DNA from 2 places in the Streptomyces sp. NPDC107654 genome. Region 2 is predicted to be linked to the other one. Evidence: riboswitches for the same ligand, from Rfam matches in the RefSeq annotation. Region 2 holds a riboswitch; the other holds the start of a gene.

Region 1 (6,664 bases), on a different contig from region 2:
TTCCGCCGGGGCGGGTGCCTCGCGCGGCCCGCGCACCGGCAATTGCCGCCGGCCAGTGAGAGCGTCCTCCGGGACCCCGTCAGGGCATTCGGCTAGCCTTTCCCCGCGGTGGGACACGGGAAACCACTCCTAGGGTGATTATCACTCGGCGTGCCGAGTGTGGCGATCGTTGACGCACCCCTGGTGACTGCCTACCGTCGAGAAGGCAGGTCAAGGACGGAGGTCGGCGTGAGAACCAGCGGCGACGGTACGGCTGGGGGTGCCCCCGGACGCAGTTTCGGGGAGAGCGGTCCGTACCCGCCCCCGAGCCCGCGGCCGCGCTCAGGCGGGGTTCACCCCCATCCTGGCAGCGCGGTCGATCACGCTCCGCAGCTGCCGACGGCGGTGCCGAACGGCGGAGGGGTGGCGGCCATGACGTCCGAACAGATCGGTTACCGCGGGCCCACGGCCTGCGCGGCGGCCGGCATCACGTATCGGCAGCTCGACTACTGGGCCCGCACCGGCCTGGTCGAGCCCAGTGTGCGGCCCGCCTACGGATCGGGAACGCAGCGGCTGTACAGCTTCCGGGACGTCGTCGTCCTGAAGATCGTGAAGCGGTTCCTGGACACCGGGGTGTCGCTGCAGAACATCCGCACGGCCGTCCAGCACCTCAGGGAACGCGGTTTCCGTGACCTGGAGCGGATGACCCTGATGAGCGACGGTGCCACCGTGTACGAGTGCACCTCGCCGGACGAGGTCCACGCCCTGCTCCAGGGCGGACAGGGCATCTTCGGGATCGCCGTCGGCGTGGTGTGGGGGGACGTGGAAAGCGCGCTCTCACAGCTGCACGGCGAGCGCATCGACACCGGCGAGACCCTCGTCGGGCAGAACCCCGCGGACGAGCTGGCGCGGCGCCGCAACCGGGCGGTCTGACCGCGGGGCGCCCTGGTCGGGCGCTTCTGCACCACCGCATTGTCAGTGCCGTGGTGCAGCATCGGAGATGTGAGAAACGCGCCCACGATCCTGCATCTCGACATGGATGCCTTCTTCGCCTCGGTGGAGCAGGCGTCCAAGCCGAGCCTGCGCGGGAAGGCGGTCGTGGTGGGCGGGCTCGGACCGCGCGGTGTGGTGGCCACCGCGTCGTACGAGGCACGGGTGTTCGGGGTCCACTCGGCGATGCCGATGGCGCAGGCCCGCCGGCTGGCGCCGAACGCCGCCTATCTGGTGCCGCGCTTCAGTCTGTACCGGGCGATCAGCGAGCAGGTGATGGCGCTGCTGCGGGAGCTGTCACCGCTGGTGGAGCCGCTGAGCCTGGACGAGGCGTTCGTGGACCTGGAGGCCGGGGGAGCGGCCCGGGACGAGGAGTCGGCGCGGCGGGCCGGCGAGAAGCTGCGCGCGGACATCCGGGCGGTCACGGGTCTCACCGGTTCCGTGGGGCTCGCCGCCTCGAAGATGCTGGCGAAGATCGCCTCCGAGCAGGCCAAGCCGGACGGCCTGGTGCTGATCGAGCCGGGCACGGAGCGGGCGCTGCTGGCGCCGATGTCGGTGCGCACCCTGCCGGGGGTCGGGCCGGCCACCGGTGACCATCTGCGCCGAGCGGGGATCACCACGGTGGAGGAGCTGGCGGAGGCCGGCGAGGACGAGCTGGTCCGGCTGCTCGGCAAGGCGCACGGGCACGCGCTGTACGCCATGGCCCTGGCCCGGGACGAGCGGCCCGTGGTGGCCGAGCGGGAGACCAAGTCGGTGTCGGTGGAGGACACGTACGACGTGGACATCCACGACCGGCTGCGGGTGGGCCTGGAGGTGCAGCGGCTGGCCGACCGGTGCGTACGGCGGCTGCGCGAGGCCGGGCTGTCCGGGCGGACCATCGTGCTGAAGGTGCGGCGGTACGACTTCTCGACGCTGACCCGCTCCGAGACGCTCCGAGGGCCTACGGACGACCCCGCGGTGATCCGTGAGGCGGCGGCGCGGCTGCTGGACTCCGTGGACACCACGGGCGGGGTGCGGCTGCTCGGGGTGGGGGTGTCCGGGCTCGCCGACTACACGCAGGAGGACCTGTTCGCGCAGGCCCTGCCCTCGCGGGCCGCCGAGGCGCCGCAGGAGGCCGTCGCCGAGACGGTGGCGGTGCGGGTGGAGACCGTCGAACGGCAGTGGCGGGCCGGGCAGGATGTGCGGCACGCGGAGTTCGGGCACGGGTGGGTGCAGGGGAGCGGGCTGGGACGGGTGACCGTGCGGTTCGAGACACCCCGGTCCGAGCCGGGCCGGGTACGGACGTTCTTCGTGGACGATCCGGCGCTGGAGGGTGCCGATCCGCTGCCGTTGGTCCGCGACGTGGCGGCTCAGGCCTCCTCCGAGCCCGCCAGCTTGCCGAAGTCGTGGTCCGGGACCCTGGGGGGTGAGGCCACGTCGAGGCCGTAGTGGTGGTAGAGCTGGAGTTCCTGCTCGGGGGAGAGGTGGCGGCCGACTCCGAAGTCGGGGGCGTCCTTGATCAGGGCGCGCTCGAAGGGGACGTGCAGGGTGCCGTCGACCAGTTCGCTGGGCTCCAGGGGTACGAAGGCGTCCCGGGAGAACAGGCCGGTGCGTATGGCCGCCCACTCGGGCACACCGGTGGCGTCGTCCAGGTACACCTCGTCGATGGTGCCGATCTTGGTGCCATTGCGGTCGAACGCCTTGCGGCCGATCAGGTTGCGCGGATCGATGTCGGTCTGCACGGTCCCTCTCCCTCCACGTGGTCGCAACTCATCCGTAAGCACAACGAAAGAGCACATTCACGGAGGCGGCCACTCGAAGCCTCCGGCGTTGACCTCGCTGGTACGCTGACAGCGGCTGCTGACCCCGTGCGGGAGAGTCCTCCGACCACGTCGGAGGCGCCGAAGGAGCAACTCCTCCCCGGAATCTCTCAGGCCCACGTACCGCACGGACGAGGTCACTCTGGAAAGCAGGGCGGATGTCGACGGCTTCCGCCCTCACCGACGGTGAAAGCCGGCGTCCCCGGGCGCCCGGTGAAGCTCTCAGGTTGAGATGACAGAGGGGGAGGCCGTCGGGGTATCCGTACCGGGGTGCCCCTCGAAGGTCGCGTCAGACCCAGGAGGCCTCCGCAATGACCGCCCATCGCACTCCGCTCTCCGAGCTCGAAGCGGGCATCCCGTTCGAGCAGCGCCACATCGGCCCCGACCAGGAGGCGCGGGCCAAGATGCTCGCGCAGGTCGGGTACGGTTCGCTCGACGAGCTGACCGCCGCCGCGGTCCCGGACGTGATCAAGAACGCCGAGGCCCTGCACCTGCCGGGCGCCCGCACCGAGGCCGAGGTGCTCGCCGAGCTGCGTTCGCTCGCCGACCGCAACCAGGTCCTCGGTTCCATGATCGGCCTGGGCTACCACGGCACCTTCACGCCGCCGGTCATCCTGCGCAACGTCATGGAGAACCCCGCCTGGTACACGGCGTACACGCCGTACCAGCCGGAGATCTCCCAGGGCCGTCTGGAGGCCCTGCTGAACTTCCAGACGATGGTCGCCGAACTCACCGGCCTGCCCACGTCCGGCGCCTCCCTCCTGGACGAGGGCACCGCGGCCGCCGAGGCGATGGCGCTGTCCCGGCGCATGGGCAGGAACAAGAAGGGCCTTTTCCTGGTCGACGCGGACGCGCTGCCGCAGACCATCGCGGTGATCGAGACCCGAGCCGAGCCGACCGGCGTCGAGGTCGTCGTCGCCGACCTCAGCGAGGGCATCCCGGCGGAGATCGCCGAGCGCGAGATCAACGGTGTGCTGATCCAGTACCCGGGCGCCTCCGGTGCCGTACGCGACCTCAAGCCGGTGATCGACCAGGCGCACGAGCTGGGCGCCCTCGTCACCGTCGCCGCCGACCTGCTCGCGCTGACCCTGCTGACCTCGCCGGGCGAGCTGGGCGCGGACATCGCCGTCGGCACCACCCAGCGCTTCGGTGTGCCGATGGGCTTCGGCGGCCCGCACGCCGGCTACATGGCCGTGCACGAGAAGTTCGCCCGCAGCCTCCCCGGCCGCCTCGTCGGCGTCTCCGTCGACGCCGACGGCAACAAGGCGTACCGGCTCGCGCTGCAGACCCGTGAGCAGCACATCCGCCGCGAGAAGGCCACCAGCAACATCTGCACCGCGCAGGTGCTGCTCGCCGTGATGGCCGGCATGTACGCCGTCTACCACGGCCCGGAGGGTCTGAGGACCATCGCGCGGCGTACGCACCGCTACGCCACGATCCTCGCCGAGGGCCTGAAGGCCGGGGGCGTGGAGATCGTCCACGGTGCCTTCTTCGACACCGTCACCGCGCGCGTGCCCGGCAAGGCCGCCGAGGTCGTCGCCGCCGCCCGGGACAACGGCGTCAACCTGCGCCTTGTGGACGCCGACCACGTCTCGGCAGCCTGCGACGAGACCACCAACCGGGCCCAGCTGGAGGCCGTACTCGCCGCCTTCGGTGTCGCGGGCGACATCGAGGCGCTGGACGCCACCGCCGGGGACACCCTCCCCGAGGCGCTGCTGCGCACCGACGACTACCTCACCCACCCGGTCTTCCACGAGCACCGTTCCGAGACCGCGATGCTGCGCTACCTGCGCAGGCTGGCCGACCGCGACTACGCGCTCGACCGCGGCATGATCCCGCTGGGCTCCTGCACCATGAAGCTCAACGCGACCACCGAGATGGAGCCGGTCACCTGGCCCGAGTTCGGGCAGCTGCACCCCTTCGCACCCGCCGAGCAGGCCGAGGGCTACCTCACGCTCATCCGTGAGCTGGAGGAACGTCTCGCCGAGGTCACCGGCTACGACAAGGTCTCGCTCCAGCCGAACGCCGGTTCGCAGGGTGAGCTGGCCGGTCTGCTCGCCGTGCGCGGCTACCACCGGGCCAACGGTGACGCGCAGCGCACGGTCTGCCTCATCCCGTCCTCCGCGCACGGCACCAACGCGGCCAGCGCCGTGATGGCCGGCATGAAGGTCGTCGTCGTCAAGACCGCCGATGACGGCGAGATCGACGTCGAGGACCTGCGCGCCAAGATCGAGCAGTACCGCGACGAGCTGGCGGTGCTGATGATCACCTACCCGTCGACGCACGGGGTGTTCGAGGAGCACGTCGCCGACATCTGCGCCCGGGTCCACGAGGCGGGCGGCCAGGTGTACGTCGACGGCGCCAACCTCAACGCCCTGGTCGGACTGGCCAAGCCGGGCCACTTCGGCGGTGACGTCTCCCACCTGAACCTGCACAAGACCTTCTGCATCCCGCACGGCGGCGGCGGTCCGGGCGTCGGCCCGGTCGCGGTCCGCTCGCACCTGGCGCCGTACCTGCCGAACCACCCCCTCCAGCCGGAGGCCGGCCCGGAGACGGGCGTGGGCCCGATCTCGGCGGCTCCCTGGGGCAGCGCGGGCATCCTGCCGATCTCGTGGGCGTACGTCCGTCTGATGGGCGGCGAGGGTCTGAAGCGGGCCACGCAGGTGGCCGTGCTCTCCGCGAACTACATCGCCAAGCGCCTGGAGCCGCACTACCCGGTGCTCTACACCGGCCCCGGCGGCCTCGTCGCGCACGAGTGCATCATCGACCTGCGCCCGCTGACCAAGGCGACCGGCGTCAGCGTGGACGACGTGGCCAAGCGCCTGATCGACTACGGCTTCCACGCGCCGACCATGTCCTTCCCGGTGGCCGGCACGCTGATGATCGAGCCGACCGAGTCGGAGGACCTGACCGAGCTGGACCGTTTCTGCGAGGCGATGATCGCCATCCGCGCGGAGATCGAGAAGGTCGGCTCCGGCGAGTGGTCCGCCGAGGACAACCCGCTGGCCAACGCCCCGCACACCGCCGCCGCGCTCGGCGGTGAGTGGACGCACGCCTACAGCCGCGACGAGGCAGTCTTCCCGGCCGGGGTCTCGGCCGCCGACAAGTACTGGCCGCCGGTGCGCCGCATCGACCAGGCCTTCGGTGACCGCAACCTGGTGTGCTCCTGCCCGCCGCTGGACGCGTACGAGGACTGAGTGAGCCGTGGGTGAGGGCCCCGTCCGGACGACGTCCGGGCGGGGCCCTTCGTATGTGGTTGTGGTTGTGGCGGGTGTCGGCGTGCCGGGTGCCGGGTGGCAGTCGTCAGGTGGCAGTTGTCGGGGGTCGGGCATCAGGACGTGGCCAGGGCGACCTCTGTCGACTTGATCAGGGCGATCACCGGGGTGCCCTCGGCGAGGTCCAGGTCGGCGGCGGACTCCCGGGTGATGGCCGCGGTCAGCCGGCCGCCCTCGATGTCGATCCGCACGGTGGCCATGGCACCGCCGGTGGACAGGTGGGTGACGGTGCCGGGCAGCTGGTTGCGGATCGAGACACGGTGGACCGGGGCGGTGGCCAGGGACACCTCGGTGGACTTCACCAGGGCGCGGACCGTGGCGCCCTCCGACAGGGCGAGGTCCCGGGCAGCCTCCAGGGTGATGGCCGCGGTGAGGTCCTGGCCGCCGGTCAGGCGGATCTTCACGGTGGCCATGACCTCGCCGGAGTGCACCTCGGTGACGGTGCCGGGGAGCTGGTTGCGGATGCTCAGGGTCATGGGCACCCACCGTAGAGCGCCGGTCCGCTCAGGCCGGGTATGCGTGGGTCTGCGTCGCCTTGACCGTCGCCCAGACCGGTGCACCCGGGTGCAGGTCCAGTTCGGCGGCGGCGACGGTCGTCAGGTCCGCCGCGAGCGGCAGCTC
Region 2 (6,664 bases):
CGTCTGAGTCGGGAGTCTTCAGCGTCGTCGCGATCACCCGCCAGAGCTGACGGCGAAAGTATGCGCAACCGTGATGCAGTCCGGGGGATTCCGTTATCCGATCAGTGGGTAACGGCCACCGGACGCGGCCCAGTTGGGGCAGAACGGCGAATTTGCGCGGTTCGGGACGATCGGGCGATGTCTACGCGCGCAGAAGTGGGTCCGGCTCGTAAATTCTGCGCCGGCAGCCAAAGCGCGTGCCACGCGGCACTGTTGTCAGTAACCGCCGTGCACCGGTGGGTAGCCGTATCCGGGCGCCGGGGTCTGCGGCAGGGCCGGGGCCTGGAGCGGGGGCTGCGGCGGGGGCGCGGGGACGTGGGCCTCGCGGTCGTAGAAGGGGCGCGCGTTGGCCCGCATCCACATCACCACCGGGTCGTGGTCGTCGGTCATGGCGACCGTCGACACCGGCAGCCCCTCCGGGACCGCCCCGATGGACTGCTGCATCATCGCGCGCACCGAGTCGACCGCGGCCGGGGAGGCGTCGTAGACGTCCAGGCCGATGGCGAGGTACGGCGCCCCGAGTGCCGGCTGCACCCAGGCGCGGCGCAGCGAGCGCAGCGCGGGGGTCCGGTGCGCGTTCTGCGCGAGCAGGGCGTAGAACTGGGGGATCTCGATGCCGGGCTCGGACAGCCGCAGGGGTCCCGCGGGCTGGCGGTCCAGGCCGGCGGCGATACGGCGCAGATCCAGCCAGGGGATGCCGACGCCGCCGCCGGGGGCGTGCGGGTTGAGCCAGAGTCCGTAGTGGTCGGGGTAGAGGGTGCGCGCCACGTCGAGGCCGTCGACCACTTCGTACGAGCGGTTCCAGCCGCTGGCCGACAGCTCCTGGGCGGAGGTGACGCAGGGGGCGTAGTGGCAGCCGTCCACCTCCATGTCCCCGTACTGGGCGTCCGGAGAACCGGCCTGGCCGTGCCACAGCAGCATCCAGATCTGGCCGGAGGAGGGGATGGCGAGGGCGCGGAGCAGGGCCTCGTAGGCGTCGTAGCGTCCGGGCGTGACCTGGCGCAGCGTGTGCTCGACGCTTCCGCTGTGGCTCGCGCTCACCTGTCGTGCCCTTCTCTTTTCCGTGCCCCTGCGTTCGGAGACAGCTTATGCGCCCTGCGACTCGGGGCCTTGTGTTCGTGCGCGGGGGCGCCTTCAGTGGCCGTACTCGTAGAAGGGGCGGACGTTGGTCTTCAGCCAGGTGGCCACCGGGTCGTCCGTCACGTCCATCAGGACCAGGCTGACCGGCCACCGGACCGGCACCCTGCCCAGCGCCCGGCCCAGGGCCTCCAGGGGGCGGGTGCGGAGGTCGCCCTCCCACTGGGAGAGTTCCACGCCGACGAACATCACCGGGTCGGCCGTCTCGACGGCCGCCAGGCAGCGGCGGGCGGTGAGGATCACGCCGGCCTCGGCGAACTCGGCGGAGGCGGCGGAGAGGAAGTCGACCGGGTCGTCCTGCCAGTCGGGCTCGAAGAGGCGGACCCGGCCGCCGGTGTTGGGGCCGTCGAGCGGGGTGCGGCCGGCCCTGCACAGCTCGGCCACGGCGTCGGGCGGCAGCGGGACGCCGACCACACCGCCCGGGTTGACCACGATGCCCGCCTGCGGGGGCAGGCCGCGGGCGAACTCCAGGGCGGGGGCGACGGTGTACGACATGTGGGCACCGGCCACCTGGCGCAGCTGTTCCTCGGAGCTGAACACCGGGACGTACGTCTGGCCCTCGATGTCCATCGTCGGCAGGTCCAGCGGGCCGCTGTCCGGGCCCCCGCCGTTCGGCAGCGGTATCCACAGGAAGCTGCGGCCGAGGACCTCGACGATCCGACCGCCCGCCGCGGGCACGCCGAGGGAGGCCGAGAGCACCTCCTCCAACTCGTTGCCGGGCCACCCGCCGTGCGGGTGGGGGTGCGCCTGTGCCGGGAAGTCCGCGGGAAGGTCCGCCGGGAAGTCCATCTGCCTACCGCCTGCTGGGGATCACTGCTGTGCGCGAAAAGGCTAGCGGGTGGCGGTGACAGTGCCTCACCGCGCGAGGCCGGCACCCCGCCACCGCGCGAAGCCGGCACCCGTCACGGGCTGAAGCCCGCACCCGCCCCCCTCGCAGCCGACGCCCGCCACCACGTGGGGCCGGCGCCGCCGCCGCGTGCAGCCGCCGCCGCCATAGGTGAAGTCGGCACCCGTCGCGGCTCAGAGCCCGCACCCACCCCCGCCCGAACCGGCATCCGCCTCCGACTGAAACCCGCACCCGCAGCCCTCGCAGCCGACGCCCACCGCCTCCCTCGCAGCCGGCACCCGCCACCGTTGAAGCCGGCGCCCGCCACGGCCTGAAGCCGCACCCGCGCCCCGTCCGAAACCCGGCCCCGCCCCCGCGCGAGACCGGCAGCCGTCACCGGGTGAAGCCGACCCGGCCGAGGACGTCCGCCGCGTCCCGGTCCAGCAGCACGGCCGCGCCGCAGCCGGCGGGCGGCTCGCCCCTCTCCACCGCGCGCAGCAGGCGGGCGGTGGTCCGGCGGTGGCGGCGGAAGGCGAAGCGGGACACGCCCCGGCCGCGTTCGCGCTGGCCCTCCCGGGCCGTCTCGGGGCTGACGTCGAGGACGAGCAGGTGCAGGGTGGCGCCCCGGCGGCGGGCCTCGCGGGCCAGCCAGGCGCGCACCCAGGGCTGGGTGCCGCAGTCGTGCACGACGACCCCCTCGCCGGTGCGCAGGGCGCGCCGCAGTCCGGCGTAGTGGGCGAGGCGGACCAGGGGGCGGTACAGGGCGTAGGGGAGGAAGCCGGGGACGCGGGCCTGCCAGCGGTCGCGGGCGTCCTGGGAGTCGACGCGCCGGCCGGTGACGGCGCGGTGCATCAGGGTGGACTTGCCGCTGCCGGGCAGTCCGGTGACCACCACCAGGTCGCGGGGGCCGAAGAGCAGGGCGTGCGGGCTCCGGCCGGCGCGGTCGCGCAGGTCGCGGACGACCGGTGCGGGGCGGTCCGCGCTGCGCTCGCGGGAGAGGGCGGTGGGCTGCTTCGGCACCGCGAAGCCGGCGTCGGTGGCGTAGGCCGAGGTCCTGTTCACCGTGATCGTCCTCCCCTGTGGGCTCGGTCAATCCCATGCCCGTCGTATGTAAAGGGAAGGTAATGCGCAACGGTCGGCGATTCGTGTGCGTACGGCTACGGGTTGGTCACAAGGAGCGTGCTCTGGCTGGGCGGGGTGCGGCGTGCAATGATGTGCCCGCCAACTGCATACCGGCCGCTTGAATCCGCGCGGGAGAGTCCCTGGCAGCACTGGTGCCGGGGCGCCGAAGGAGCAAGTCCCTCCCTTGAATCTCTCAGGCCCCGTTACCGCGCGGGCGAGGCACATCTGAAAAGCGGGCCGCTGCAGACAGTGGCTCCACCCAAGGTGCAAGCCGTGATCGTCCCCGTGGCGGTCGTGGCGAACCTCTCAGGTTCCGATGACAGATGGGGAGGAACGTTCCTCGCCTGTCCGCCTGCCTTGGGAGACGACCGTCCGATGAGCAGTTCTGCACTCCGTCACACCGCGCTCGATGCCGTGCATCGCTCGCTCGGTGCGACGATGACCGACTTCGCCGGCTGGGACATGCCCCTGCGCTACGGCTCCGAGCGTGACGAGCACCTCGCCGTGCGCACGAAGGCCGGTCTCTTCGACCTCTCCCACATGGGCGAGATCACCGTCACCGGCGCCGAGGCCGCCGCGTTCCTGAACTTCGCCCTGGTCGGCAACATCGCCTCCGTCGGCGTGGGCCGCGCCCGCTACACCATGATCTGCCAGGCCGACGGCGGCATCCTGGACGACCTGATCGTCTACCGGCTGGCCGAGACCGAGTACATGGTCGTCGCCAACGCCTCCAACGCCCAGGTCGTGCTGGACGCGCTCACCGAGCGCGCCGGGGGCTTCGACGCCGAGGTCCGCGACGACCGGGACGCGTACGCGCTGATCGCCGTGCAGGGTCCCCGGTCCCCCGGGATCCTGAAGTCGCTCACCGACGCCGACCTGGACGGTCTGAAGTACTACGCCGGCCTGCCCGGCACGGTCGCCGGCGTCCCGGCGCTGATCGCCCGCACCGGCTACACCGGCGAGGACGGTTTCGAGCTGTTCGTGAAGCCGGAGCACGCCGTCGAGCTGTGGCAGGCGCTGACCAAGGCCGGCGAGGGCGTCGGCCTGGCGCCGTGCGGGCTGTCCTGCCGGGACACGCTGCGCCTGGAGGCGGGCATGCCGCTGTACGGGCACGAGCTGACCCGTGAGCTGACCCCCTTCGACGCCGGGCTCGGCCGCGTGGTGAAGTTCGAGAAGGAAGGCGACTTCGTGGGCCGCGAGGCGCTCACGCGGGCCGCCGCCCGGGCCGAGGAGAACCCCCCGCGGGTGCTGGTCGGCCTGGTCGCCGAGGGCCGCCGGGTGCCGCGCGCCGGGTACGCCGTCGTCGCCGGGGGCGAGGTGATCGGCGAGGTCACCTCCGGCGCCCCCTCCCCCACCCTGGGCAAGCCGATCGCCATGGCCTACGTCGACGCGGCGCACGCCGCGCCGGGCACCGGGGGCGTCGGCGTGGACATCCGGGGCACCCACGAGGCGTACCAGGTCGTGGCGCTGCCGTTCTACAAGCGCCAGAAGTAAAGACTGGGCGCGGTCGGCCGTCTCCGGGGCCCCGCCCCGTGGCCGGCACGTGACCCTGCGCACATTCGGCCGCTCACCAGCGGTTTCCGCAGTCCCCCCGTCATCAGCACTCCCGCGTGTACAGGAGAATTCAGGCCATGAGCAACCCCCAGCAGCTGCGCTACAGCAAGGAGCACGAGTGGCTGTCGGCCGCCGAGGACGGCGTCGCGACGGTCGGCATCACGGAGCACGCGGCCAACGCGCTCGGTGACGTCGTCTTCGTCCAGCTCCCCGACGTCGGCTCCACCGTGTCCGCGGGCGAGACCTGCGGCGAGCTGGAGTCGACGAAGTCGGTGTCCGACCTGTACTCGCCGGTCACCGGTGAGATCACCGAGGTCAACGAGGACGTCGTCAGCGACCCGTCGCTGGTGAACTCCGCTCCCTTCGAGGGCGGCTGGCTGTTCAAGGTACGCGTCGCGGAGGAGCCGGCCGATCTGCTCTCCGCCGACGAGTACACCGCCTTTTCCGCCGGCTGAGGAGTCGTAGTCGTATGACTGTTCTGAACACGCCCCTGCACGAGCTGGACCCGGAGATCGCCGCCGCGGTCGACGCCGAGCTGAACCGTCAGCAGTCGACCCTGGAGATGATCGCCTCCGAGAACTTCGCGCCGCTCGCGGTGATGGAGGCGCAGGGCTCGGTCCTCACCAACAAGTACGCGGAGGGCTACCCGGGCCGCCGCTACTACGGCGGCTGCGAGCACGTCGACGTCGCCGAGCAGATCGCCATCGACCGGGTGAAGGAGCTGTTCGGCGCCGAGTACGCCAACGTGCAGCCCCACTCCGGTGCCTCCGCGAACCAGGCGGCCCTGTTCGCGCTGGCCCAGCCCGGGGACACCATCCTCGGCCTGGACCTGGCGCACGGCGGCCACCTGACCCACGGGATGCGGCTGAACTTCTCCGGCAAGCAGTTCGACGTGGTCGCCTACCACGTGGACGCCGAGACCGGCCTGGTCGACATGGCCGAGGTCGAGAGGCTCGCCAAGGAGCACCGCCCGAAGGTGATCATCGCGGGCTGGTCGGCGTACCCGCGGGAGCTGGACTTCGCCGAGTTCCGCCGGATCGCCGACGAGGCCGGCGCGTACCTGTGGGTCGACATGGCGCACTTCGCGGGCCTGGTCGCGGCCGGTCTGCACGCGAACCCGGTGGAGTACGCGGACGTCGTCACCTCGACCACCCACAAGACGCTGGGCGGCCCGCGCGGCGGCATCATCCTCGCGAAGAAGGACTTCGCGAAGAAGCTGAACTCCTCCGTCTTCCCGGGCTTCCAGGGCGGTCCCCTGGAGCACGTGATCGCGGCGAAGGCGGTCTCCTTCAAGGTCGCCGCCTCGGAGGACTTCAAGGAGCGCCAGCGTCGTACGGTGGAAGGTGCGCGCATCCTCGCCGAGCGGCTGACGGCTCCGGACGCGCGCGAGGCCGGCGTGAACGTGCTGTCCGGCGGCACCGACGTGCACCTGATCCTCGTGGACCTGCGTGCGTCGGAGCTGGACGGGCAGCAGGCCGAGGACCGTCTCCACGAGGTCGGCATCACGGTCAACCGCAACGCCGTCCCGAACGACCCGCGGCCGCCGATGGTCACCTCGGGTCTGCGCATCGGTACGCCGGCCCTGGCGACCCGCGGCTTCACGGCCGAGGACTTCGCCGAGGTCGCGGACGTGATCGCGGAGGCGCTGAAGGCGCCGTCCCCCTTCGGGGAGGCCGACGCCGAGGCCCTCAAGGCGCGCGTGAAGGCGCTCGCCGACAAGCACCCGCTGTACCCGGGTCTGAACAAGTAAGTCCCCGGTGGGGCACCCGTCCGAGGGTGCCCCGCCACCCCCCTGTTGTCTTGAGGAGTGACCGTGGCCATCTCGGTCTTCGACCTGTTCTCGATCGGCATCGGCCCGTCCAGCTCCCACACGGTCGGCCCGATGCGGGCGGCACGGATGTTCGCCCGCCGCCTGCGCAACGAAGGCCTTCTGGAGAAGGCCGCCTCCGTCCGCACGGAGCTGTACGGCTCCCTGGGCGCGACCGG

Evidence for each region. A riboswitch is a leader RNA that binds a small molecule or an ion and turns the genes downstream of it on or off. The one in region 2 is predicted to bind glycine.
Region 1: another riboswitch for glycine. It lies ahead of gcvP (aminomethyl-transferring glycine dehydrogenase); the one in region 2 lies ahead of gcvT (glycine cleavage system aminomethyltransferase GcvT).

The regions. Positions count from the first base shown of each region.
Region 1 covers NZ_JBVKBI010000042.1:21,888-28,551, reverse strand. Annotated here, with positions in the region: gene ACZ7N4_RS38095 (MerR family transcriptional regulator) at 229-912, shown strand; gene ACZ7N4_RS38090 (DNA polymerase IV) at 982-2,397, shown strand; gene ACZ7N4_RS38085 (PRC-barrel domain-containing protein) at 2,319-2,690, opposite strand; glycine riboswitch at 2,810-2,904, shown strand; gene gcvP (aminomethyl-transferring glycine dehydrogenase) at 3,080-5,965, shown strand; gene ACZ7N4_RS38075 (TOBE domain-containing protein) at 6,100-6,519, opposite strand; gene ACZ7N4_RS38070 (ABC transporter ATP-binding protein) at 6,548-6,664, opposite strand, start outside.
Region 2 covers NZ_JBVKBI010000010.1:45,630-52,293, reverse strand. Annotated here, with positions in the region: gene ACZ7N4_RS19365 (enhanced serine sensitivity protein SseB C-terminal domain-containing protein) at 256-1,080, opposite strand; gene ACZ7N4_RS19360 (enhanced serine sensitivity protein SseB) at 1,174-1,965, opposite strand; gene ACZ7N4_RS19355 (AAA family ATPase) at 2,396-3,064, opposite strand; glycine riboswitch at 3,244-3,343, shown strand; glycine riboswitch at 3,344-3,457, shown strand; gene gcvT (glycine cleavage system aminomethyltransferase GcvT) at 3,500-4,618, shown strand; gene gcvH (glycine cleavage system protein GcvH) at 4,756-5,133, shown strand; gene glyA (serine hydroxymethyltransferase) at 5,148-6,428, shown strand; gene ACZ7N4_RS19335 (L-serine ammonia-lyase) at 6,492-6,664, shown strand, end outside.